DNA from 3 places in the Povalibacter sp. genome. Region 1 is predicted to be linked to each of the others. Evidence: riboswitches for the same ligand, from Rfam matches in the RefSeq annotation. Region 1 holds a riboswitch; each other region holds the start of a gene.
The links. A riboswitch is a leader RNA that binds a small molecule or an ion and turns the genes downstream of it on or off. The one in region 1 is predicted to bind cyclic di-GMP.

Region 1 (4,760 bases):
CGCCACCGTCGGGACGAACTACAGCTTCCGGCCGACCGCCAGCGATCCCGACGGCGACGCGCTCGGTTTCAGCATCAGCAACAAGCCTGCCTGGGCGAGCTTCAGCGCCTCGAACGGTGCGCTCACCGGCAGGCCGACCGCCGCAGGAAAGCATTCGAACATCGTCATCCGGGTCAGCGACGGCAAGGTGACGACGTCGTTGCCGGCCTTTGCGATCACGGTGAACGCCGCCGCCGTCAACCGCGCGCCGACGATCAGCGGCACGCCGACGACGAGCGTGAACGTGGGCAGCGCCTACAGCTTCCGTCCGACGGCCGCCGATGCCGACGGCGACGCGCTCGGTTTCAGCATCAGCAACAAGCCGGCCTGGGCGAGTTTCAGCACCTCGACCGGTGCGCTCACGGGCACGCCGACGGCGGCGGCAACGCATTCGGACATCGTCATCCGGGTCAGCGACGGCAAGGTGACGACGTCGCTGCCGGCCTTTGCAATCACGGTGAACGCCGCCGCCGTCAACCGCGCGCCGACGATCAGCGGCACGCCGACGACGAGCGTGAACGTGGGCAGCGCCTACAGCTTCCGTCCGACGGCCGCCGATGCCGACGGCGATACGCTCACCTTCAGCATCAGCAACAAGCCGGCCTGGGCCGCCTTCAGCACCTCGAACGGCCAGCTTTCCGGCACGCCATCGGCGAGCGATGCGGGCAGCTACGCGAACATCGTCATCAGTGTCGGCGACGGCAAGGCATCGACTGCATTGCCTGCGTTCTCGATCGCCGTGAATCAGGCAGCGACCAAAAGCGCGACGCTGTCGTGGGCGGCGCCGACCCAGAACACCGATGGCACGACGCTCACGAATCTCGCCGGCTTCCGCATCTATTACGGCACGTCCGCGAGCGCGCTGAACCAGACGATCCAGGTGGCCAATCCGAGCGTGTCGACCTACGTGCTCGATGGACTGACGCCGACGACGTACTACTTCGCGGTGCGTGCGTACACGAGTGCAGGAACGGAGAGCGCGAATTCGAACGTCGCGAGCAAGACGCTGCAGTGATGCGCGGAAAATTGCCGTCGTGTTACGAAGCGCGAACCCGACGGATGCAGTGCGATGCGCGAGTGCGCACGCATTGCATAAGCGAGCGCCTTATGTTTTCTGACGTTCTTATGTGAAGCTCGAAATCACTTGAGCTGTCTGTAGCCAACGACAATTGCAAAGGTGTTTTTACTGGGGTCTACTCGACCACGCTTCACAAGGGCAAACCCGCTGCAAGGCGGGGACGCAAAGCCTCCGGTCCGGTGAGCGCAAGGGCGCAGGATAGCGGGGTTGCCGGCCAGAGGACTGTTCGTTCCTCCGTCGTCATACCCGAACGCTTCCCTTCCTTGATGCCACTCGCTGCAGGTTTGCTCCGGTGAACCGATCGTCGCGATGCGTGCCATGTCAGGCGCGAATCGCAACGCTCGTGAAATAACGGCGAAAAAGTTCAGGAGTTGAAAAGGGCAAACCCGTCGAAAGGCGGGGACGCAAAGCCTCCGGTCCGACGCGCACTGCGCGGGATAGCGGGGTTGCCAGCAAAGAATCTGCGACTGCATCGGATGCCGATGGATTTGCAGATTCGGGCCGTCGATCCGTGACGCACCAGCGTCAGCGCACACATCGACGTCAGCGTCATTGCCTTGGCCGATCGTCCGCAACGTTCGCGATTCGCTGTCGCGACGTGCTGAAGCAGGTGCAAGCAATGAAAACGAGTTTCGGGAGCATGATGATTCGACGGCTGGTCAGGGCGAGCATCGTTCTGTGCGCGGTTGCGACGCTCGCAGCCTGCGGCGGCGAAGGCGACGACGCCGTGGCCGCTGCTCCGCCGACGTCGCCCACGTCGCCGACCACGCCGACGCCTCCTCCCACGGCGAACCATGCGCCCGAGATCACCGGCACGCCGGCGGCTGCGATCGAAGCCGGGCAGGACTACTCGTTCACGCCGACGGCGAGCGACGCCGACAACGACTTCCTCGAGTTCTCGGTGACCAACAAGCCGACGTGGGCGACCTTCAGCGTCGACACCGGCGCATTGACCGGTTCGCCGCAGGATGCAGACGTCGGCGAAACCCAGGACATCACCATCACGGTGACTGACGGACGCGATCAGCGCTCCATCGGTCCGTTCCGTATCGTCATCCGTTCGCGCAGCGCCCCGCCGCCGGCCGCCAACAATGCGCCGACGATCAGCGGTACGCCCACGGCTTCAGTCGATGTCGGAGCCGCCTACAGCTTCCAGCCGAGCGCCGCGGACGCCGACGGCGACGCGCTGCGGTTCTCGATCTCGAACCGTCCCTCGTGGGCGAGCTTCAGCACCTCCTCGGGCACGCTGAGCGGCACGCCCGCGGCGGCCAACGTCGGCAACTTCTCCAACATCGTGATCAGCGTGAGCGACGGCGTCGCGACCACGGCGCTGCCCGCGTTCGCGATCAGCGTGAAAGGACCGGACAACAGCGCGCCTGCGATCGGCGGCACGCCGATGACCTCGGTGCAGGCGGGCCAGGCCTACTCGTTCCAGCCGACGGCCACCGATGCCAACGGCGATGCGCTGACCTGGAGCATCCAGAACAAGCCGTCGTGGGCGAGCTTCAGCGCGTCCACCGGCCGCCTGACCGGCACGCCGGCGGCGTCCAACGTCGGTTCGTTCGCCAACATCATCATCAGCGTCAGCGACGGCAAGGTCTCGACCGCGCTGACGGCGTTCACGATCACCGTGCAGGCGGCCGCCAATCGCGCGCCGACGATCAGCGGTACGCCGGGCACGAGTGCGACGGTCGGCACGGCCTATTCGTTCACGCCGACGGCAGCCGATGCCGACGCCAGCGACACGCTCGGCTTCAGCATCCAGAACAAGCCGACCTGGGCGAACTTCACCGCGTCGACCGGCCGGCTGAGCGGCACGCCGACGGCGGCCGGTACGTTCGGCAACATCATCATCAGCGTCAGCGATGGCAAGGCGTCGGCCTCGCTCGCGGCGTTCACCATCACGGTGAGCGGCGGCAGCACCACCCCGCCGCCCGGCAATGCCGCGCCGACCCTTTCCGGCACGCCGGCGACTTCCGTGACCGTGGGCGCCAGCTACAGCTTCCAGCCGACGGCGAATGATCCGGAAGGCGCGACGCTCGCGTTCAGCATCAGCAACAAGCCGGGCTGGGCGACGTTCAGCACGACCACCGGCCGACTCTCGGGCACGCCGAGCGCGACCGGCACGACCTCGAACATCGTCATCGGGGTCAGCGACGGCACCCATTCCGTGTCGCTGCCTGCCTTCAGCATCGCCGTGAATGCGGCACCGGCCACGGGCAGTGCGACGCTGTCGTGGGTCGCACCGACCCAGAACACCGATGGCACCGCGCTGACCAATCTCGCCGGCTATCGCATCGTCTATGGCACGAGTTCCTCGGCGCTCAACCAGACGATCACGATTTCGAACCCGAGCGTGACGAGCTACGTGGTCGACGGTCTGGCCTCGGGCACCTGGTACTTCGCCGTGAAGGCCTACACGGGGTCGGGTGGCGAGAGCTCGCAATCGAACGTCGCCAGCAAGACGATTCCTTAGAAGTTCGACGGGAGCCCGGTGCAGCCGGGCTCCCGCATCGGCCGCTCGTCGCAGCCCGCCACCGCTGACCGCATCGTAACTGCGACGGTCGGCATCCTCCGTTTAGAATCCCCGCGCCGCGCCTGCCATGGTGCGCGATCGATCCATGAGACGGCGAGGGCATTCGATGACCACGACTTCTTCAGGTTCCCTGCTCGGCAATCTGCTGGGACGGCTGGCACCCGTGGAGCCTCGCGAAGTGCGCGCCGTCGTGGCGGCATTCGGTCTGTTCTTCTTCATGTGGGCCGGCTACTTCGCCGTGCGTCCGTTGCGCGAGACGATCGGCACCCTCATCGGCCGCGACCAGGTGGCCGACCTGTGGATGGTGACCTGGGCCGCCTCGCTGCTGATCATCCCGCTGTACGGGATCATTGTGGCCCGCGTCCGGCGCAGCGTGTTTCTTCCCGCCATGTACGGCGTCGTCGCCGTCGTGCTCGGCCTGATCGGCGTGGCCCTGCAGGGCGATCAGATCAATCCGGCGGTCGGCAAGTTCTTCTACGTCTTCATCAGCGTGGTCAACCTGTTCCTGCTGTCGATCTTCTGGAGCTTCCTGCTCGAGCTGTTCGACAGCGGTCAGAGCAAGCGGCTGTTCGGCGTGATCGCTGCCGGCGGCAGCGCCGGTGCGCTCGTCGGGCCGCTGGTGTCCGACTTCAGCGTCGCCTCGATTGGCAACAACGGCCTGCTGTTTCTCGGCGCGGCGCTGTTCGTCGCCGCCATCGTCTGCCAGCGCCTGCTGCTCAACATCTGGCGCGACCGCACCGAGTCGGTGGAGGAGGATCGTCCGCTCGGCGGCAACATGTTCGCGGGCGTGACGCTGATCCTGAAGTCGCCCTACATCCTCGGCATCGCCTGTTTCGTGGTGTTCATCTCGGCCGTGAATACGCTGCTGTACTTCGAGCAGCTGCGCCTGGTGGAAGTGAACTATCCGGAGATCACCGATCGCACGCGCATCTTCGCGCGCTTCGACTGGATCGTGCAGACGCTGACGGTGCTGTCGCAGATCTTCCTCACCGGCCGCATCGCGCAGCGCTTCGGCGTGATCGCGTTGGTGACGGTCGTGCCGCTCATCATGGTCGGCGGCTTCGTGGCGCTGGCCGCGACTGGAACGCTCGGCGTGCTCGCCGTGGT
Region 2 (4,760 bases), on a different contig from region 1:
TTGTTCGGCAGCTTGCGCAGCATAGCGCCGAAGGACCGTTCGATTTCCTGCAGCTGCGCCTTGTAGGCATCGAGATTGGCCGCCTTGCGCGCCTTGGTGGTGAAGGTTTCCAGCAGCGAGATTTCCTCGGCGCGCGCCGCGTCGAGATCCGGCTTGTTGGGCTTCCAGGCCAGGAAGTACACCATTGCGCAGGCGCCGATCACGAAGATCAGTCCGATGGCGCCGAAGCGGAAAGCCGCGGGCCAGCGACCGACATCGTTCGGATCGAGATTGCGAAGATCTTCCAGGAGATTGCTCATCAGTGGGCTCCCTGTGCGGCTCCGCCCGCGGCCGCCTTCAGATTCGGATTTTCCTGCGTCGCGTTCAGCGTGAAATCCGAACCTGTTGCAGTGCCACCTTTCGTTTCGAGAATGTCCAGCGACGGATCGGCCATCCATTCGGAGGCATCGATGTTGCGCATGTAGTTCGAGACGCGCGAACTGGACTGGGCAATACCTCTGAGTTGCACCTTGCGATCGGTTTGTTTGATCGAGGTGAGATAGATACCGTCCGGCAGCGTACGCACCAGCTGATCGAACAGATGCACGACCTCGGCGCGACTGCGCTCGAGCTGCTCGATCACCTGCATGCGCGCGACGAGGCGCTGCTTCTCCTGGTCCAGTTCCAGGATCTCGGCGATCTGCTTGTCGAGCTTCGCGGTTTCATCCTTCAGATACTGGTTGCGTTCGTTCTGTGCGCCGATCGCTGAACTCATCTGCAGATTCACTGCAAACGCGATGGCGCCGGCCAGCACGAGTGCGCCAACGGCACCGACGCCGAATTCCTGGCGCTTCTGCTTGCGCTCGGCTTCGCGCCACGGGACGAGATTGATTCTTGGCATATCAGTCGAAACTCCGTAACGCCAGACCGCACGCCGTCAGCAAGGCAGTCGCATCCTTTTTCACCGACTGGGCCTTGGCCTTCTGACTGACCTTCATCTGGCCCAGCGGATCGCCGCGCAGGGCTTCGATGCCCACGCGGCTCTGAATCATTTCGGCGGCGCCCGGGATGTTGGCGCAGCCGCCGCAGATCAGGATCTGCTCGGGCTGTTCGCGACCGGCGCCGGACGCCAGGAAGAACTGCAGCGAGCGGCTGACCTGCTGGCACATGTCGTCGATGAACGGACCGAGCACTTCGGTTTCGTAGTTGCCGGGCAGTCCGCCTTCTTTCTTGGCGCGACCGGCTTCTTCCATGCTGAGGCCGTAGGTGCGCATCACTTCTTCCGTGAGCTGCTGGCCGCCGAAGGCGAAGTCGCGCGTGTAGATGACCTTGAGATCGCGCAGCACGCTGAAGGTGGTGCTGCTGGCGCCGAAGTCGACGACTGCCAGCACGCGACCGAGACCGCCATCGGGCATCTGGTGCGTCAGCAGCCGGCAGGCATTTTCGAGCGCGAAGGCTTCGACGTCGACGATGCGGGCCGTCAGACCCGCCGCCGCACAGGCGGCCACGCGCTGTTCGACGTTTTCGCTGCGGGTCGCCACGAGCAGCACATCGAGCATTTCGGGATCTTTTTCGGAGGGGCCGATGACTTCGTAGTCGAAGCTCACTTCCTCCATGGGGAACGGGATGTACTGGTCGGCCTGCATTTCCACCTGGCCTTCCAGTTCGTTCTCGCTCAGGGTGCGAGGCATCTGGATGACCTTGGTGATGGCCGCGTCGCCGCTGATGGCGACGGCTGCGTCCTTGGCGCGCGCGCCCGAACGCTTCACGGCACGCTTGATGGCGTCGCCGACGGCATTGGCGTCGACGATGGCTTTCTCATTGATGGAGTTCGGCGGCGTCGGCTCGGCGGCATAGGATTCCACCCGATACTGGCCGCCGCTCATGCTGATCTCGATCAGCTTGACCGACGAGGTGGTGATATCCAGTCCCAGCACCGGTCGGGATTTGGCTGAAAAAAGCACGCTATTTCCCTTTGTTCGTCAGATACTTAGGGGATTATCTGAGATCAGCACTAAATACGAGGCGCAAATATATACAGCTGCTTGTTAAGTTGAATGTGAGGAGTCTCACGAAATACCATCGAGGCGATTTCGGAAACCGGCGTGCCGCGTCGCTCCAGCTCAGCCTTTGTTAAGTCAATTATTGGGCTGTGGGAGAACGCAATTGCCGGATCAATGACTTGGAGTGCGCATGGATCGGCCAGTGACCTCATGCGTACGGCAGGTCACGACAGGACAGCGTTTTTTCGATGCCCCTATCATTCCGCCGGCGACCCCGCTGTCCTGGACATCCCCTCCTTCAGGAGGATCCACCCGTAGACCGGAAGCTTTGCGTCCTCACCTTTCGATGAGTTTGCCCACGTAAATTCGCGGCTACTATTGCATACCGGCATTTTTTAAAGCAAGGACTTAGGTTCATTTGTTGTGATGCGACATTACCTTCCGGCCTGGTTGCGTTTCGCCCTGGCAACGATCGTCGTGCTCATCGGCGGTCTCACGCTCGGGCTCTGTGGTGCCTATCAATATCTGGAGCCGGCCTTGCCGGACGTCGCAGCGATTCGCGACATCCGTCTGCAGGTGCCGCTGCGCGTTTACAGCCGCGACGGCAAGCTGATCGCGCAGTTCGGCGAACAGCGGCGCATTCCGCTTTCGTTCGAAGCGCTGCCGAAGCAGCTCGTCAATGCCGTGCTGGCCGCCGAAGACGATCGCTTCTTCCAGCACAGCGGCGTGGACTATCCAGGACTGGCGCGCGCGATCGTGCGTCACCTGATGTCGGGCGAAAAGGGCGAAGGCGGCAGCACCATCACCATGCAGCTCACGCGCGGCATCTTTCTCAGTCCCGAGAAAAGCTATCGCCGCAAATTGCAGGAAATCTTTCTCACGCTGCGCATCGAACAGCAGTTCAGCAAGCAGGAAATCCTGACGCTGTACATGAACAAGATGTTTCTCGGCCAGCGCGCCTACGGCGTCGGCGCAGCGTCCGAGGTGTATTTCGGCAAGACCATCGATCAGCTGTCGTTGCCGGAGCTGGCGTTGATCGCAGGCACGTTCCGCCTGCCCTCGCGCGACAATCCGGTTGCGAATCCCGAACTCGCCAAGCATCGCCGCAGCTACGTGCTGCGACGCATGCGCGAGAAGAACTTCATCACCGCGGACGAACAGCGCGCCGCCGACAACTCGCAGGTCGAATCGCGCTTGCACGGACCCGCCGTGGAAGTCGACGCGCCGTACATCGCGGAGATGGTGCGCGCCGATCTCTACAACCGCCTGGGCACCGACGCCTACACCGCGGGCTACGAAGCGATCACGACACTCGACAGTCGCCTGCAATCCGCAGCCGTACGTGCCGTGCGCGCCGCGCTGGTCGAATACGATTCGCGCCACGGCTATCGGGGCCCGGTTAGCCGGGTCACGGTACCGGCGCAGTCATCGGAGTCCGACTGGTCGCGACTGCTCTATGAGTTTCCGCTGCGCGGCGGACTCGAGCCTGCGCTCATTCGTGCCGTCGAAGACCGCAGCGCCGTCGCCTGGTCGAAAGTTCACGGACGCATCAATCTGCCCTGGAGCGGACTGAGCTGGGCGCGGGCGCCGCTCGCGGACGGCAGCGTCGGACCGCCGTTGCAGCGCGCCGCGGACATCCTCTCCGTGGGCGATGTCGTGTACGTCGCGCAGGAACGTTCCGGCAACTGGCGCATGGTGCAGGTGCCGGAAGCCCAGGGCGCGTTCGTGGCGATGGATCCGCAGGACGGCGCGATCACGGCGCTGGTCGGCGGTTTCGATTACTTCGCCAGCAATTTCAATCGCGCCGTCCAGGCGAAGCGTCAACCGGGTTCGGCGTTCAAGCCCTTCCTGTATTCAGCCGCGCTGGATCGCGGCTTCACGCCGGCCAGCGTCGTGAACGACGCGCCGCTGGTGATCGAAGATCCGTCGCTGGAAACGGTCTGGCGGCCGCAGAACAACTCGCGCGAATTCCGCGGCCCCATGCGGCTGCGCGAAGCACTCGTCCGTTCGCGCAATCTGGTGTCGATCCGCGTGATGCATGCGCTGGGACCCGCCTACACGACCCAGTACATCGAGCGCTTTGGCTTTCCGGAGCAGAACCTGCCGCGCAACCTGACGCTCGCGCTCGGCACGGCGCAGGTGTCGCCGCTGGAGATGGCGAGCGCCTACGCGATCTTCGCCAACGGCGGCTATCGGGTCGGCTCGTACTACATCGATCGCATCATCGGGCCGGATGGCAACAGGGTGTTCGAGTCGCAACCGCGGATCGTCTGTCGCGAATGCGTCGAGCAGCCTGCCGACGCAGCGACGGAAGTCATCAACGTGCCGGAGGGCGCACCGCCGCCGCCGACCGTCGATGAACGCAACTGGGGCAGTCTGAGTTACCTGCCGGAGAAGGCGATTGCTCCCGTCTCGATCTCGCCGCAGAACGACTACCTGATGGTCGACATGATGGCCGACGTGGTCCGCCGCGGCACGGCCGTACGCGCGATGCAGTTGAAGCGCGACGATCTCGCCGGCAAGACCGGCACCACCAACGATCGCCGCGATGCCTGGTTCTGCGGCTTCACGCCGTCGCTCGTGGGGACCGCGTGGGTCGGCTTCGATCAGGAACGATCGCTGGGGCCCGGCGAAGAAGGCAGCCGCACGGCGCTGCCGATGTGGATCTATTTCATGCACGAGGCGTTGCAGGGAGTACCGCAGCAGCGGCGCGTGCCACCGCCGGGTCTCGTGACGATGCGTGTTTCCGCCGATACGGGTCTGGCAGCGCGGCCCGGC
Region 3 (4,760 bases), on a different contig from region 1:
AGGTATTCGTTCACGGTGACCACGTGCACGCCCTTCGCGGGCAGCGCATTCAGATAGGCCGGCAGGGTCGCGACCAGCGTCTTGCCTTCGCCAGTGCGCATTTCGGCGATCTTGCCGTCGTTGAGCGCCATGCCGCCGATGAGCTGCACGTCGAAGTGGCGCATGCCGAGCGTGCGGCGCGCGGCTTCACGCACTGCCGCAAAGGCTTCCGGAAGGATGTCGTGGACGGTCGCCCCGTCGGCGAGGCGCTTGCGGAATTCCTCGGTCTTGGCGCGCAGCGCCTCGTCGCTCAGTGCCTGGAACGCGGGTTCCTGGGCATTGGTCCGGCTGACGGCCCTGGAATATCCATTAACGAGCCGCTGATTGCGGCTGCCGAACAGTTGGCTGAGCCAATTCGCCACGAGAGAGAGCTCCGAGGTGGGCCAAAAGAAAGGACGCGATTGTACACGCCACCCTGCGACCCCATGCCGTCGGGTTTTTTTGATGGACGTGCGCGGCCTTGGGACCGACAGGCCGAGTTCGGGGCGGGGCGTGCGAAAACAAGGCCGAGGGCGGCGGGCCTTGTTTTTCTAGCTGTGGGGCCGGCTTCAGCCGGCCTTTGGATGTCAGGCTAAAGCCTGACCTACAGCCAGAGGCCGGCTGAAGCCGGCCCCACAGGCAGAGTCGGAAGTCGGTGCTGGAATTAAGACGCCGTCATCATCCGGGACTGCCGCCCCGGCCTGCAGCTACTGCCGCACGAAGCTCATCGGGTCGATGGCCCGGCCGTTCTTGAGTACTTCGAAATGCAGGTGGGGCCCGGTGGAACGGCCTGTCGAGCCGATCAGGGCGATGGCCTGGCCCTTCTGCACCGTGTCGCCCGGCGTCACCAGCGTGCGTTGGTTGTGCGCATAGCGCGTCACGTAGCCATTGCCGTGGTTGATCTCCACGGTCTTGCCGTAGCCGAAACGGTCCTTCGAGTAGGTCACGACGCCGGCAGCGACGGCGACGACCTGCGAGCCCGCAGGCCCCGCGAAGTCGATGCCCTTGTGGTAGACGGTGCGGCCGTTGAACGGGTCCGTGCGCTGGCCGAAGTAGGAGGAAATCCAGCCCTGCATGACGGGGCGTCCGCCCGGAACGATCTGCCGGCTGAGATTGCGGGTGGAAATGAGGCTTTCCAGTACGCTGAGCTGGCGCTCGCGATCCTTGATCTGGCGGCTCAGGGTATCGAGCATCGAAGAAATGTCCGGTGCCGCAACCAGCGCGCTCTCGGCCAGAGCCTCGGGTCCGCCGACGGCGGGCACGCGGTCGAAATCGAACTCGCCCTTGTCGAGGTGCGCCATCTCCGTCAGGCGGCGGCCCAGCGCATCGAGGCGGATCACGTGGGCATTCATCTGGCCGACGCGGCCGGCCAGCGCATCGAGACGGTTCTGCAATTCCTGCCTGGCGTCGACGACCTGCTGGCGCTGCTCTTCGAGCCGGCGGCCCCAGTCGGCGACCTGGGCGGTAGGAGCGAAAACGTTGCTGCGTCCGAGCTGGACCCCGGCGAAGAGCACGCCGGCAAGGATGGTCACGATCAGACCGATGGTCACCGTCGCAGCCAGCGGGCGGCCGAGCTCGATCTGGCGAGCGCGCCCCAGGCGTTTGGAAAAGACGATGACGTTCATTCGATCATGCCTCGCGTCCTCAAAAAATCTGGCGCGACAAAAACGTCCTGCCGGCGCAGCCGCATCGAGAAAGCTGCACCAACGGCATATCCAGAGAGGTGTGGACGTAGAACCGATGATTCGAGTTGTACATCCTGGCAACCCCGCTATCGTGACCGTCCTGCCTTCGAAGGCAGCGCCCTTAGACCGGTGGCTTTGCGTCCCCGCCTTTCAGCGGGTTTGCCCTTAACAGCGGTCGGGAATATGCAGAATCCGCAACCCAAAGATCAAGCAGTCAGCCCTCACATTGCACATTTCAGCTTATGTCTGAACCCATGAAGCCCATTTCGACTGGGTTGGGCCCGCTGCTCGCGCAGCTGGAGCGTCGCGCCCGGGAGACGCTCGATTTGACGGATCGGGTGCGGGCCGCGCTCGATGGCGACGAGAAAGCCCACGTCGTTTCAGCGAGTTACCGCGAGGGGACGCTGGTCATCGTGGCGGATTCCGCGGCCTGGGGGTCGCGGATCCACTATCTGCAGGAAACCCTGGCAGAACGGCTGCGGGCGCAGGGTGAGACGCAGTTCACGAAAGTGCAGGTGAAGGTGGGGAAGCCGGGGTGAGGCGGGGATTTTCTTCGTCTTGCTCTTACTGTGGGGCCGGCTTCAGCCGGCCTCTTAAATTAAGAAGTCAGGCTGAAGCCTGACCTACAGGGCGCCGGCGGACACCGCCGTCGCCGGCATATAAGAGATGGGCGCCTGCTCATCGCCTTCGAAGGTCGCCTCCTCCCACGCATCCGGCGTCGCAATCAGCTTGCGCAGCAACCGGTTGTTCAGCGCGTGACCGGACTTGAAGCCGCTGAACTCGCCGAGGATGCCCTTGCCGAGCAGGTACAGATCGCCGATCGCATCGAGGATCTTGTGCTTCACGAACTCGTCTTCGTAGCGCAGGCCTTCCTCATTCATTACGCCCGCGTCACCAATCACGATGGCATTCTCCATCGAGCCGCCGAGCGCGAGATTCTTCGAACGCATGTATTCGAGATCGCGCATGAAGCCGAACGTCCGTGCGCGACTGATCTCGCGCAGGAAGGAGGTGCTGGAGAAATCCATGCTCGCGATCTGGTCGCGCTTCTTGAAGATCGGATGATTGAATTCGATCTCGAAATTGACCTTGAAGCCGTTGTACGGCGTGAAGCGGGCCCACTTGTCGCCCTCTTCCACCTGGATGGGTTTGAGGATGCGTGCGAAACGCTTCGGTGCGGACTGCTCTTCCACACCCGCCGACTGCAGCAGGAACACGAACGGTCCGGCGCTGCCGTCCATGATCGGTACTTCCTCGGCCGACAGTTCTACATAGGCATTGTCGATGCCCAGGCCGGCGAAGGCGGACATCAGATGTTCGATGGTGCAGACCCGCGACTCACCTTTAATAAGAGTGGTGCCGAGCGTGGTCTCACCGACGTTCTCGGCGTACGCGGGCACGTCGATGGTCCGGTCGAGATCGGTACGACGGAACACCACGCCGGTATCCGGCGGCGCCGGCTTCACCACCATCAGCACCTTCTTGCCGGAATGCAGACCGACACCGGTGGCGCGGATGGAGTTCTTGATGGTGCGTTGGCGAAGCATGGGAGGCTCTAGGTGCGGGGCCCGAGCTGGCCGGAGGATCGCGGCGCTGAAGGAAATCGGTACATGAAACCTCGAAAAGCGGCGGCACCGTAGCACCGCATGCCGGACCCCACAAGCCTCTGACTTGTGGGGTCGACACGCGGTCACTTCAACGTCGGGCAAGGGGACGCTTTGCCCGACCGCCAGGTTCCCTGACCTGGACGACTTCAGTCCGCCTGACGCCGCAGGAATGCCGGAATATCCAGCATCGCGGTGTCATCGGAATTGAGGCCATCCCCGACCGCACGACGCGGTGCAACGGAATCGCGGCCGTAGTCCCGACCACTGTCGCGCTGCTGACGGATGTACGTCGGCACGTGCAGATCATCGAGCGTCGGCACGCGACCGGCGCGGCCGCCGGCAATCGCCGTCATCTGCTTGCGCGCGTCCGGCTGCGGCATCTGCTCGGCCACCGGGCGACCGATGCCGGTCGCAACGACCGTCACGCGGATGTCTTCGCTCATCTCCGGATCGATCACGCAGCCGACCACCACGTTCGCATCCTCCGACGCGTACTGCTTCACCGTATCGCCGACGACGCTGAACTCGCTGGTGCGCAGGTCCATGCCGGCCGTGACGTTGATCAGCAGGCCGTGAGCGCCGTGCAGATTGACGTCTTCGAGCAGCGGGCTGGAGACGGCGGCTTCGGCCGCTTCACGCGCGCGGTTCTCGCCGCGTGCCGAACCCGAACCCATCATCGCCATGCCGGTTTCCGCCATCACGGTGCGCACGTCGGCGAAGTCGACGTTGATCATGCCGGGCTTGGTGATCAGTTCAGCGATGCCCTGCACCGCGCCCTGCAGCACTTGGTTCGCCGCCTTGAAGGCGTCGAGCAGCGTGACATCGCCGCCGAGCACCGTGAGCAGCTTCTGGTTCGGAATCGTGATCAGCGAGTCGACGTGACGGCTGAGTTCGCTGATGCCGTGTTCCGCCGAGCCCATGCGCTTGCGGCCTTCCATGTCGAAGGGACGCGTCACGACGGCGACCGTCAGGATGCCGAGCTCCTTCGCGATCTGCGCCACGACCGGCGCTGCGCCCGTGCCCGTACCGCCGCCCATGCCGGCGGTGATGAAGAGCATGTCGGAGCCTTCGATCATTTCGATGATGCGGTCGCGATCTTCCATCGCGGCCTGACGGCCCACTTCAGGATCGGCACCCGCGCCCAGACCCTTGGTGATGTTGCAGCCGATCTGCAGACCGACTTTGACCTTGGAATGCTTCAGCGCCTGAGCATCCGTATTGAGGCAGATGAAATCCACGCCTTCGATCCCGGTCTGGATCATGTGCGACACGGCGTTGCCGCCGCCGCCGCCCACGCCGATGACCTTGATGACGGCCCCTTGATTCTCAGTATCAGCAAGTACAAACATCGTTAGTCCCCTCGATGTCGTGACGACATCTCAAATCCACGTCGACAAATCGGTGCACCGCGTTCAGAGGACACTGCGCACCACCCTTCACCTTCATCTGC

Region 2: another riboswitch for cyclic di-GMP. It lies ahead of V7D81_RS14740 (pilus assembly protein PilM); the one in region 1 lies ahead of V7D81_RS03170 (putative Ig domain-containing protein).
Region 3: another riboswitch for cyclic di-GMP. It lies ahead of V7D81_RS10530 (M23 family metallopeptidase); the one in region 1 lies ahead of V7D81_RS03170 (putative Ig domain-containing protein).

Annotation. Positions count from the first base shown of each region.
Region 1 covers NZ_DAINNK010000005.1:58,936-63,695, forward strand. Annotated here, with positions in the region: gene V7D81_RS03165 (putative Ig domain-containing protein) at 1-1,054, shown strand, start outside; cyclic di-GMP riboswitch class I at 1,245-1,332, shown strand; cyclic di-GMP riboswitch class I at 1,487-1,571, shown strand; gene V7D81_RS03170 (putative Ig domain-containing protein) at 1,758-3,593, shown strand; gene V7D81_RS03175 (NTP/NDP exchange transporter) at 3,760-4,760, shown strand, end outside.
Region 2 covers NZ_DAINNK010000047.1:9,135-13,894, reverse strand. Annotated here, with positions in the region: gene V7D81_RS14750 (type 4a pilus biogenesis protein PilO) at 1-299, opposite strand, end outside; gene V7D81_RS14745 (PilN domain-containing protein) at 299-880, opposite strand; gene V7D81_RS14740 (pilus assembly protein PilM) at 882-1,943, opposite strand; cyclic di-GMP riboswitch class I at 2,247-2,349, opposite strand; gene V7D81_RS14735 (penicillin-binding protein 1A) at 2,409-4,760, shown strand, end outside.
Region 3 covers NZ_DAINNK010000028.1:9,148-13,907, forward strand. Annotated here, with positions in the region: gene secA (preprotein translocase subunit SecA) at 1-401, opposite strand, end outside; gene V7D81_RS10530 (M23 family metallopeptidase) at 726-1,643, opposite strand; cyclic di-GMP riboswitch class I at 1,777-1,877, opposite strand; gene V7D81_RS10535 (DciA family protein) at 1,958-2,242, shown strand; gene lpxC (UDP-3-O-acyl-N-acetylglucosamine deacetylase) at 2,327-3,250, opposite strand; gene ftsZ (cell division protein FtsZ) at 3,457-4,659, opposite strand.